Regions from separate parts of the Microbacterium sp. CFBP9034 genome, predicted to be linked through region 1. Evidence: predicted binding sites of a transcription regulator. Region 1 holds the regulator's gene; the other holds the start of a gene.
What was found. Region 1 encodes HspR, which represses chaperone genes until heat shock. Its sites were predicted from a motif close to AAGTTGAGTCNNNNNGACTCAACTT; they were not measured.
Positions count from the first base shown of each region.

Region 1 (5,845 bases):
CGACGGCAAGAAGTGGACGCCGCAGGAGATCTCCGCGCGCATCCTCCAGAAGCTCAAGCGCGATGCCGAGCAGTACCTCGGCGACACGGTGACGGATGCCGTCATCACCGTCCCCGCGTACTTCAACGACGCCGAGCGTCAGGCCACCAAGGAGGCCGGTGAGATCGCGGGCCTCAACGTGCTCCGCATCATCAACGAGCCCACCGCCGCGGCGCTCGCCTACGGCCTCGACAAGGGCAAGGAGGACGAGCTCATCCTCGTCTTCGACCTCGGTGGCGGCACGTTCGACGTCTCGCTGCTCGAGGTGGGCAAGGACGACGACTTCTCGACCATCCAGGTGCGCTCGACCGCCGGCGACAACCGCCTCGGCGGCGACGACTGGGACCAGCGCCTCGTCGACTACTTCATCAAGCAGTTCAAGGACACCACCGGCGTCGACGTCTCCGGCGACAAGATCGCGCTGCAGCGCCTCAAGGAGGCGGCGGAGCAGGCCAAGAAGGAGCTCTCCTCCTCGACCAGCACCAGCGTGAACCTGCCGTACCTCTCGCTGACCGACTCGGGCCCCGTGTCGCTGAGCGAAACCATCACGCGCGCCAAGTTCGAGGACCTCACCAAGGACCTGCTCGACCGCACCAAGAAGCCCTTCGAGGACGTCATCCGCGAGGCCGGCATCAAGGTCGCCGACATCGACCACGTCGTGCTCGTCGGCGGATCGACCCGCATGCCCGCCGTGAGCGAGCTCGTCAAGCAGGAGGCCGGCAAGGAGGCGAACAAGGGCGTCAACCCCGATGAGGTCGTCGCCGTGGGCGCCGCGCTCCAGGCGGGCGTCCTCAAGGGCGAGCGCAAGGACGTGCTGCTGATCGACGTCACCCCCCTCAGCCTCGGCATCGAGACCAAGGGCGGCATCATGACGAAGCTCATCGAGCGCAACACCGCCATCCCGACCAAGCGCAGCGAGACCTTCACGACCGCCGACGACAACCAGCCGTCGGTCGCGATCCAGGTCTTCCAGGGCGAGCGCGAGTTCACCCGCGACAACAAGCCGCTCGGCACCTTCGAGCTGACCGGCATCGCCCCGGCGCCCCGCGGCATCCCGCAGGTCGAGGTCACCTTCGACCTGGACGCGAACGGCATCGTGCACGTCTCCGCGAAGGACAAGGGCACCGGCAAGGAGCAGTCGATGACCATCACGGGCGGCTCGTCGCTGCCCAAGGAGGACATCGAGCGGATGGTGCGCGAGGCCGAGGAGAACGCCGCGGACGACAAGAAGCGCCGCGAGTCCGCCGAGACCCGCAACCAGGCCGAGACGCTCTCGTACTCGATCGAGAAGCTCATCAAGGAGAACGACGACAAGCTGCCCGCCGACGTCAAGACCGACGTGCAGGCCGATGTCGACGCCCTCAAGACGGCGCTCGCCGGCGAGGACGACGACGCGGTGAAGACCGCGTTCGACAAGCTGAACCAGAGCCAGGGCAAGCTGGGCGAGGCCATCTACGCGTCCAGTCAGGCCCAGCAGTCGGCTCCCGACGCATCGGGTGAGCCGGCCGCCGAGGGCGCCGGCCAGGCCGACGGGTCGACCGGCTCCGATGAGGATGTCGTCGACGCCGAGGTCATCGACGACGAGGACGAGAAGAAGGCCTGATGACTGACAAGGACTTCGAGAACGAGGTCCCCGCCGGTGAGGGCCCGGAAGCGCAGGCTTCCGGGTCCGACCCGCAGGTGGACCCCGCCACGGCTGACGCCGAAGCCGAGGAGCTGACCGTCGACGACATCCTGGGCGCCCAGCAGAACGCGGATGCCGCGGCCGAGGACGCGGTGATCGCCGACCTCGAATCCGCTCTGCTGAACGACCTCAAGCGTCTGCAGGCCGAGTACGCGAACTACCGTCGCCGCACCGAGGAGCAGCGCGAGATCGAGGTCGAGCGCGCCCAGGGCGCGGTCGCCCGCGGGCTGCTGCCGGTGCTCGACGACGTGGACCGTGCCGAGAAGCACGGCGACCTCGAGGAGGGCACCCCGTTCGCGGCGATCGCCGAGAAGCTGCGCGGCGTCGCCGAGCGCATGGGTCTGTCGACCTACGGCGAGGCCGGCGAGCTCTTCGACCCGCAGCAGCACGAGGCCATCTTCCAGGCTCCGACACCCGGCGTGGAGGCCCCGACGATCCTCGAGGTCGTCGAGATCGGCTACCGCCTCGGCTCGGTCGAGCTCCGCCCGGCGAAGGTCGTCGTCGCGGTCCCGGTCGAGTAGGCCGGAGGGCATCGATGGCCAGTCAGGACTGGTTCGACAAGGACTTCTACAAGATCCTCGGCGTCTCCAAGGACGTCGCCGACGCCGACTTGAAGAAGACCTATCGCAAGCTCGCGCGCACCTATCACCCCGACTCCAACCAGGGCGATGCCGCTGCGGAGGCGAAGTTCAAGGAGATCAGCGAGGCCTACTCGGTGCTCTCCGACCCGGAGCAGCGCAAGGAGTACGACCAGATCCGGGCGATGGGTTCTGGCGCCCGCTTCACGGCGGGCGGCCAGGGCGGCAACGGGGGCTTCGAAGACGTCTTCAGCATGTTCAACCAGGGCCGCGGCGGGAGCGGCGGCCGGTATCAGAGCGAGGACTTCGACGACATCTTCGCGATGTTCAACCAGCAGCAGGGCGGCGCGGGCTTCGGCACCGGCCGGTTCGGCCAGTCCACGGGCGGCTACCGCGGATACGGCGGACCCACGCGCGGCGCGGACGTCACCGCCCGCACCACGATCGACTTCGTCACCGCCACCAAGGGCGAGACGATCACGCTGCAGGGCGAGGACGGCCGTCCGTTCAAGGTGAAGATCCCCGCGGGCGTCTCGGACGGGCAGAAGATCCGCCTCCGGGGTCGTGGGCGCCCGTCGCCCGACGGCGGTGAGCCCGGCGACGTCGTGGTGCAGGTCGCGGTGCGGCCGCATCCCGTGTTCGCCCGCGACGGCCTCAACCTGCGCGTGACCATCCCGGTCACCTTCACCGAGGCGGCGCTGGGCGCGACCATCGAGGTCCCGACGCTGGGCGGCGACCCCGTCAAGCTGCGCGTCGCTCCGGGAACGCCCTCCGGTCGCGTGCTGCGTGTCAAGGGACGCGGCGTGCAGACCCAGAAGGGCACGGGCGACCTCCTCGCCGAGGTGCAGGTCGCGGTGCCGTCGCACCTCGACGACGCCGCCCGCGAAGCGCTCGAGCGGTACCACGAGCTCGAGCCCAAGGAGAATCCGCGGGCCGACCTGATGTCGAAGGCCCGCGGCTGAGAGGATCGGTCGTTGAGCGAGCGAGGAACGAGCGAGACGAAACGCGTCGAGCCGACGAGTGACGCCGGTTCCCGGCGTTTCGTCGGGTCCCCACGTCCCCTCCACGAATCGCTGGCGCGATTCGCGGAGCCTCCGGCCGCGTGGGCCCCGCGCTCGCTCAACGACCGAGCTGCGAGGTGAGGCAATGAGCGCGGACGAGATAGACGACGATGCGCCGATCTTCGCGATCGCCGTCGCCGCCCAATTGTCGGGGATGCACCCGCAGACCCTGCGGCAGTACGACCGCCTGGGGCTCGTGGTGCCGGACCGCACCCCGGGCGGATCCCGGCGGTACTCGATCCGCCACGTGGCGCAGCTGCGAGAAGTGGCCCGCATGTCGGCGGAGGGGATCGGCCTTCCGGCGATCGTCCGCATCCTCGAGCTCGAGGAGCGGGTGCGCGAGCTGCACGGCCGCGTGCGCGACCTCGAGGAGCGCGTGCGCACCGAGCTCGAGCGCCGTCCGGGAGCCCGCGTCTTCGCCGCCGGCGCCACAGGTTCCGTCGTCACCCTCCGCCACGGCACGCGGGTCCGACGGGCCACCGAGCTCGTCGTGTGGCGGCCCCGACCGCAGATCGACCGGAGTGCCCCGCCGACGGATGCCGAGGCGCCCGAATCCGAGCCCGCGTAGTCGGATCATCCTCGCGGTGCGCCGCTGAGCGCATCGGATCGAACGGGAGACCAGACATGGGACGCATCGTCGTGCTGGGGAGCGCCAACATGGATCTGGTGGTGAGGCAGCCGCGCCGCGCGCGGGCCGGCGAGACCATGTTCGGCACCGCGTTCGCCACAGGCCCCGGCGGCAAGGGGCTCAACCAGGCGGTCGCCGCGGCGCGTGCCGGGGCATCCGTCGCCTTCATCGGCGCCGTGGGAGCGGACGACTTCGGCGTCGCACTACGGTCGTTTCTCCAGGCCGAGGGCGTGGATGTCTCGCGCCTCCCGATCACCGACCACTCGACGGGTATCGCGCAGATCACGGTGACCGACGACGGCGAGAACTCCATCGTCGTCGTGCCGGGGGCCAACGATCGCTCGCTGCTCGACGCGGGCGACCGCGACGCGATCGCGGGCGCTTCGCACCTGGTCGTCCAGCTGGAGCGACCGGCCTCCCTGCTCGTCGAGGCGATGGCGTTCGCCCGATCGCACGCGGTCACGACGGTCCTCACTCCCGCGCCGGTCTCCGACGGCATCGATGCGCTCGTCGAACTGGCCGACATCCTGATCCCGAACGAGGGCGAGGCGGCGCAGCTGTCGGGCGAGATGGATGCCGAGGCCGCCGCCCGTGCGCTGAGCCTGATCGCGACGACGGTGGTCGTCACCCTCGGCGCCCGCGGCGCGATCGTGGCTCGCCACGGTGAGCTCGTCGCGCGGGTGGATGCGCACGACGTCGCACCCGTCGACACGACCGCGGCCGGCGACACCTTCACCGGAGTGCTCGTCGCACGCCTCGCGGACGGCATACCGCTCGAATCCGCGCTGCAGGCCGCGTCCGCCGCGGCCGCGATCTCGGTCACCCGTCGCGGTGCCGCCGAGTCCATGCCGTTCGCCGGCGAAATCGACGAGCGACTCGCTTCCGCGGCCACTCCGTCGCCGAACTGAGTCCCGTCTCGCTGCCGGGCGGGCCGGAGGGGCCGTGACGTCCCGACGTCAGGCGCCTTCCCGCCGTCGCACGAGCAGCGCCGCGCCGAGCATGATCAGCGCGATCGCACCGATCGGCACGACCGGCGCGATCGCACCGCCACCGGTCGCCGGCAGGTCGCCGCCGCCGCTGCTGTTGGCGATGTTGTTCAGCTCGAGCGAGATCGTGGTGTCGGCGGTCACGTTCGTCGGCACGAGGTAGCGTCCCGGTTCGTCGAGTGTCAGCGGGACGCCGCCGGAGGTCCAGACGGGCGTGCCCCAGACGACTCCGGGCACGACCGGGAGGGTCGGCTCGCTCACCTCGACGATCGAACCGACCGGGAAGTCGGCCGAGACCAGGACCTCGCCCGCCCGGAACTCCGCCCAGCCTTCGGCCCCGTCGTCGGTGGCATCGTTGTCGAGCCACCATTGTCCCCGGAACACCTCGTCGGCGGGCACTCGATCCGCGGCCGGACCCGACACCTCCTTGACGAACGAGATGCGCGTGTACTCGACCGCCGTGTTGGTGACCACGGCGAGCTTCACGCGGCGGTCCACGGTGATGACGATTCCGTCCGAGGGGTGCCAGACGGGCGTCGCCCACTGATAGCCCGGCGGCAGTGCGTCTGGGGGGAGTGGAAGCTCGGCGAACCGGATCGATGTTCCGATCGGGAACTGCACGACGTCGCCCTCCGCGTCGACCGGCGCGGCCGGGGTGCCGTCCGTGGGGACCTGGATGGTGCCGGCCTGCACGCCGCCGCCCGGGAGCGTCGCGATGTACGCCACGGTGAGCGAGTCGAACAGGAGTTCGTCCGGCTCGATCCCCACCAGTTCCTTCACCACCTGGAACGACCCGGTGATCTCATCCGCCGTGTTGGTCAAGGTCGACGAGACCGTGGCCGCGGCCTCATCGCCGATCGTCACCTCAG
Region 1 covers NZ_JAXCWC010000001.1:403,243-409,087, forward strand. Annotated here, with positions in the region: gene dnaK (molecular chaperone DnaK) at 1-1,642, shown strand, start outside; gene SOM19_RS01785 (nucleotide exchange factor GrpE) at 1,642-2,244, shown strand; gene SOM19_RS01790 (DnaJ C-terminal domain-containing protein) at 2,259-3,263, shown strand; gene SOM19_RS01795 (heat shock protein transcriptional repressor HspR) at 3,448-3,930, shown strand; gene SOM19_RS01800 (ribokinase) at 3,987-4,898, shown strand; gene SOM19_RS01805 (DUF5979 domain-containing protein) at 4,947-5,845, opposite strand, start outside.

Region 2 (5,845 bases), 720 kb from region 1:
GCGGTGGGTGATGAGGTCGCTCGGCGTGATGAAGCCGTCCCGGATGTGCTGCCACAGACGCGGCCACTGACGCTTCACCGGGGCCTGATTCGTGCGGATGGTGACGCCCTTGTTGACGGCATCACCCCACTTGACGGCACTGAACAAGGGGCCGTACGCCCCCATGACGGACACCACTCCGCCTTTGCGGACGGCGTCGATCGCCCAGTTCAGCGCGACCGGAGAGCCGCCCTGCAGCTTGAGCTTGGCCGAGGTGATGTGCTGGATCACATGGCCGTCGGCTTCTGCGCCCACGGCATCGATGACGGCATCCGCTCCCAGACCGTCGGTCATGAGCTTCAGCTGCCGGACGATGTCGTCGACCTGGCCGAAGTCGACCGTCTCGGCGAAGGCGAAGGTCCGGGCCTTCTCGAGCCGATAGTCCAGGTAGTCCACGACGATCACGCGGCCGGCGCCCATGAGCCAGCACGATCGTGCCGCCGCCAGCCCGACCGGCCCGGCACCGAAGACCACCACGGTGTCGCCCGTGGAGATGTCGGCCAGCTGGGCGCCGAAGTAGCCGGTGGAGAATGCGTCGGTGAGCAGCAGCGCATTCTCGTCGGAGATCCCGTCGGGGATGACGGACGGTCCGACATCGGCGAACGGCACGCGCACGAGCTCCGCCTGTCCGCCGTCGTAGCCGCCCGCGGAGTGCGAGTACCCGTAGATGCCGCCCACCGCCGTGGCGTTGGCGTTGACGTTGTGGCAGTTGGAGAACAGCCCGCGCGAGCAGAAGAAGCACGAGCCGCAGAAGATGTTGAAGGGGACCATCACCCGGTCGCCGACCTTGACGTTCTCCACGGAGGAGCCCACCTCTTGGATGGTGCCGATGAACTCGTGGCCGAACGTGTGGCCGATCCTCGTGTCGGGCATCATCCCGTGGTACAGATGCAGGTCCGAGCCGCAGATCGCCGCCAGCTCCACCCGGACGATCGCGTCGTTCGGATGCTCGATCTTGGGATCGGGCTTCTCCTCGACGCGGATCTTGTACGGACCTCGGTAGACCATTGCCTTCATGTGGCACCTCCTTGGAGGCGCCAGCATCACCCCGACCGGCGCGAAGATCAGGGGGCTTGCGCGATCGCCACGGTCATGCATCGCCGACACCGCAGAGGACGTCTGCCCAGACGGGCCGCTCGACACGGCGAAGCGGGTGGTCGACGGCCGTCGACCACCCGCTCGCGTTCGCCGATCAGCTGGTGAGAGTCTTCTGGGACTCCACCGGCATGCTCTGCACCTCGATCTTCCGCGGCTTCGCGCGCTCGCTCACCGGCAGGATCACGCTCAGCACGCCGTTGTCGTAGTTCGCCGAGATGCCCGCAGTGTCGACGCCTTCGCCGATGCTGAACTGCCGCAGGTAGCTTCCTGCCGGCCGCTCCTGGGCGAGCCACTTCGCGCCCTGGACCGAGCCGGCGGTGCGCTGCGCGCGGATCGTGAGGAGCTGACCGTCCACGTCGATGTCCACCGACCCCGGGTCAACACCGGGCAGATCCGCGTTCAGCACGTAGCGGTCCGCCTCCCGGTACAGGTCGACGGGCATCACCCGGGGTCCCGGGCGCGTTCCCAGCAGTCCCGACGTGAGGCGGTCGAACTCCGCGAAAGGGTCAAAAGTCATTGCCATGATGATCGATCTCCTTCCTGGTTTGTGGAGTTGAGTCTCAGCGGCTCAACTACGCACAAATTAGCACTCTCCCCATGCGAGTGCCAGCCTCGGAAACTCAAAAAATCCTGAGGATCCGGCGGCAGAAGCACAGCTCAGATCAGGTCCTCGAAGCTCGCGAACTGGTCGATGCTCGGGGGGTGATCCTGCCAGAGCTCGATCTCCTGCGGATCGCGCTCCATGACCTCCAGCCGCACCCCCACGTGCGACGTGATCAGGACCGTGATGATCGCCCGGCCGACCGCGTGGAAGCGCACGAAGCCCGCTCCCGAGCGGGCCGCGTCGAGGATCTCGTCACGCAGGCCGTCGACATCCTGGCCGGGCTCCAGGACGAACTGCTGTCCGTCGACATGCAGCGTGTGAACCTTCATGTCACCCCGATCCCCCAGCCCTCTACCCCGGTGGCAGGACTGGGACCCGCATCTCCATTGTGACGCGATCTCAAAATTTCGCTAGATTACCTAGCGTTTTCTGACGCAAGACAGGGTGCCGCCGGGCCTGATCGCCCGGTGGCACCCCGTCTTCTCCCCGCGTCGTCAGGCGAGCGCTTTGGCCTTCAGGGCATCGAACTCGGCCTGCGTGACCGCGCCGGAGTCCAGCAGCGCCTTGGCCGATGCGATCTGCTCCGCCGCCGAACTGCCCGAAGGCCGGGCGACGGACTGAATGTATTCCGCCTGCGCCGCCTGCATCGCATGGGCCTGCTCGATCTGGCGCTTCTGCATGCCGCCGCCGCGCACGATGAGGTACACCAGGATGCCGAGCCACGGCACGATGATGACGAACAGCACCCACAGAGTCTTGGCGCCGCCTCCCAGATCGCTGCTGCGGAAGATGTCGCCGAAGATCCAGAAGAGGCACATGAACCAGGCGAAGAACAGGAAGAACTCGAAGAGGGCGAGGAGGAACGACCCGTTGTCGTTGAACATTCAGTTTCCTTTCCATCGGTGCGTGCGAGACGGCGTCGTCGCATCGCCGATGAGGCCGCAAGCGTAGCGCTGATGCCCCTGTCGGGGGAACGTCCTCGCTGGGTACGCTCGAACTGAGAGGTCGACCACCGGGACTCGCGGAGGTCGCTGACCGGGAGGATGCCGATGCGGGCACTGATCGCAAGCGGGTCGGATCGCTACGCCGATCCGTGGCATCCTTTCGCCCGCACGAGCGCGCTGGTCGCCGACGTCCTCGAGGAATCGGCCTTCGACGTGGCGATCGAGCATGATGTCGACCTCGCGATGGGCTCGCTCGCGGGCGTCGACCTGCTCGTGGTGAATGCGGGCGATCCGTGGCGCGCGCACGACCAGGAGGATCCTCCGCCGGCCGCGTCTATCGACGGCTTCGCGCACGCGCTGGAGCGGGGCATCGGAGTCCTCGCGCTCCACTGCGCGGTGTCGTCGCTTCGGGACTACCCGGAGTGGGCGCCCGCGATCGGCGCGATGTGGGTGCCGGGCCTGTCGTTCCACCCCGAGCACGGGCCGACGCAGGTCACCGGCATCCACCTCCCGGACGGCACGAGGATCGAGGACTTCACCGTCAGCGACGAACGCTACTGCAGGCTGCAACGGATCGGCCGCAGCACCGTGGTTGCGGAGCACGCCGGCACCGCCGTGGCCGAGCCCACGGCGTGGGTGCGCACCGTCGGGGCTTCCCGAGTCGCCGTCGACGTTCTCGGCCACGACGAGCGGTCATACGAGTCGGCGGGCCATCGACTGCTCATCCGGCAGCTGGCGCGCTGGGCAGTGGACTCCCCGAACTGACGGCGTGGGCGGGCGCCGCCGTCAGGATTCCGCGCGGAGCGGTATGGGCGACGTGGGCGGCCCCTCGGGATCGAACCGCTCCGACAGCGCGTAGCGCAGGAGCACGACGTCTCCGATCGGCTGCGCCTCGAACAGAGTGGCTCGCCGCGTGGCGGTCCAGGGGAAGCGGCCCGGCTCGACGAACCGCGGCGCCCGGGCCTCTCCGACGAAGAACGGTGCGACGACGAGCTGCAGCTCGTCGACGAGGTCGTGCACGAGGAACTGCGTGAGCACGTGCCCCCCGCCCTCGACCATCAGCCGGCCCACATTCCGACCGGCGAGATCATCGAGCACGGCCGCCATGCTCACCCGCTCGCCGAGACCGACGACGGTCGCGAGCCCGTCCAGTCGGCCGCGAATGCGACCTTCGCTCTCGCGAGGACAGTAGACGAGCTTGTCGACATCGCCGGTCTGGAAGAACGCGGATGCCGCGGGCAGGTCGCCGCTGGCCGTCACCGTGACTTTCGACGGCGACGAGCTGCGCCCTGCGGCCAGCCGCTCGCCCCGTCGATCCTCGCTCCGCACGAGCAGACGCGGGTCGTCGCGGCGAAGGGTGGATGCGCCCACCATGACGGCATCGCTGTCGGCGCGCAGCTGGTCGACCCGGTCGAAGTCGGCGGCGTTGGACATCGCGAGCCGCCGCGGCGACTCGCTGTCGAGATACCCGTCGATCGACATGGCGCAGCTGAGGGTGACGTACGGGCGGTTCACGGCACACCCGCCAGGGCATCGCTGACACGGCCGATCGTGTCGTTCCAGGTCGGGAGAGCCGCACCGGCCCGCCGCGCATCGGCAGTCAGTCGGGCGCGGAGCGCGGGGTCGGTGAGCCAGGAGTCCAGCGCCGCGCGCAGGGCGGCGCGCTCCGGGGGCACCAGCAGAGCGGCCTGCACGGGTGCCACCGTCGCGGGGATGCCGCCGACAGCGGTCGCCACGACGGGGATGCCGCGGCTCAGCGCGTCGGCGATGGCCATGCCGTAGCTCTCGACGCGCGAAGGCGCCACCAGGAGGTCGGCGTTGCGGTACTCGGCGTCGAGTTCGTCGCCCGTCAGGACACCGGTCATCGTGATTCGGTCGGCGATCCCCGCGTCGGCGGCGCGCGCCGCGACCTGGTCGGCGAAGACCGGATCGGCGGTCAGCGACCCGGTGATCGTGCAGTGCCACGGCCTTGCGACGAGTCCCGCGAGCGCCTCGACGAGGAGGTCCTGGCCCTTGTGCGGCGCGACCACCCCGACGCACAGCATCCCGCCCCCGGCCGGCGTCCCCGCTCGCACGGATGCGACCTCGTCGACCCCCGGGCTCGCCACGGACACACGGTCGGGTGACACGATCCGCCGGTCCACCAGCTCGGATCGGGTCCACTCGCTCGTGACGATCACGCGTCGGGCGGCGCGCAGCACCCGCTCCTCGTCGTCGATCGCCCGGGGATCCGGGTCGTCGAAGGATGCCGAGACCATGTGCGCGAGGACGACGATGCGGAGTCGCCGGGCGCCGGCTTCGACGGCGTCGGCGGCCCGGCCGGCAACCAGCCCATCGATGAGGACCAGCCCTCCGGTCGGCACGTCCGCCAGCGCCGCACGGGCCTCCGCGTCGGACCCGACCCCGACCTCGACTTGCCGCACCTCCCATCCCGCCCGTGAGAGACCGTTGCTCAGCCGCCGGTCGAACACGTTGCCGCCGCTGACGCGCTCCGGATCGTCGACGCCCTCCGGTACGAGGAAGTAGACGGTCGTCGCGGCATCCGTGGTCACAGCGTCACCTCGTACGACGCCCAGGCGATGTGCGACTCGTGCAGCGTGACGACGATCGCCGAGATGGCGGCGCCGCCCGGGCCGAGGGAGTCGCCGCGCGCGGCCGTGACGAGTCGCTCCGCGATGGTGCTGCACAGCCGCTCGGTCGTGGTGTTGATCCCGTGGAACTCCGGTTCGTCATCGAGGTTGCGATACGAGAGCGACGACAGGATGCCGCGCAGCGCGTCGGACGCGCGGCCGATGTCGACGACCATGCCGTCGTCATCGAGCGTCGGCGCACGGAAGGTCGCATCGACGACGTACGTCGCGCCGTGCAGGCGCTGCGCCGGTCCGAACGCCTCGCCGGTGAAGCTGTGGGCGATCATGATGTGGTCGCGAACGGTGACGGAGTAGGTCATGCGGAGTCCCTCCAGTCGACGGTGTGGCACAGGCCGGCGGACGACCCGTCGGCGATCGCCGCCATCAGTGCGGGGAGCTCCCGCCACGAGGAGCCACCAGTGACGAGCGAGTCGAAGGCCGGATCCCCCAGCAGCGAGAGTGCGAGCGCGAGGCGGTCGGCCGTCGTGCGGGTGCCTCGACGCCTCGGTGCGACCATCCCGACCTGGCTG
Region 2 covers NZ_JAXCWC010000001.1:1,128,014-1,133,858, reverse strand. Annotated here, with positions in the region: gene SOM19_RS05030 (zinc-dependent alcohol dehydrogenase) at 1-1,056, opposite strand, end outside; gene SOM19_RS05025 (Hsp20/alpha crystallin family protein) at 1,232-1,660, opposite strand; gene SOM19_RS05020 (hypothetical protein) at 1,795-2,070, opposite strand; gene SOM19_RS05015 (SHOCT domain-containing protein) at 2,236-2,625, opposite strand; gene SOM19_RS05010 (ThuA domain-containing protein) at 2,791-3,450, shown strand; gene SOM19_RS05005 (RibD family protein) at 3,472-4,200, opposite strand; gene SOM19_RS05000 (glycosyltransferase family 4 protein) at 4,197-5,237, opposite strand; gene SOM19_RS04995 (6-pyruvoyl trahydropterin synthase family protein) at 5,234-5,635, opposite strand; gene SOM19_RS04990 (zinc-dependent alcohol dehydrogenase) at 5,632-5,845, opposite strand, start outside.
Region 2: a site for HspR is predicted at 1,688-1,712, ahead of SOM19_RS05025 (Hsp20/alpha crystallin family protein). Genes of this name have one in related genera too.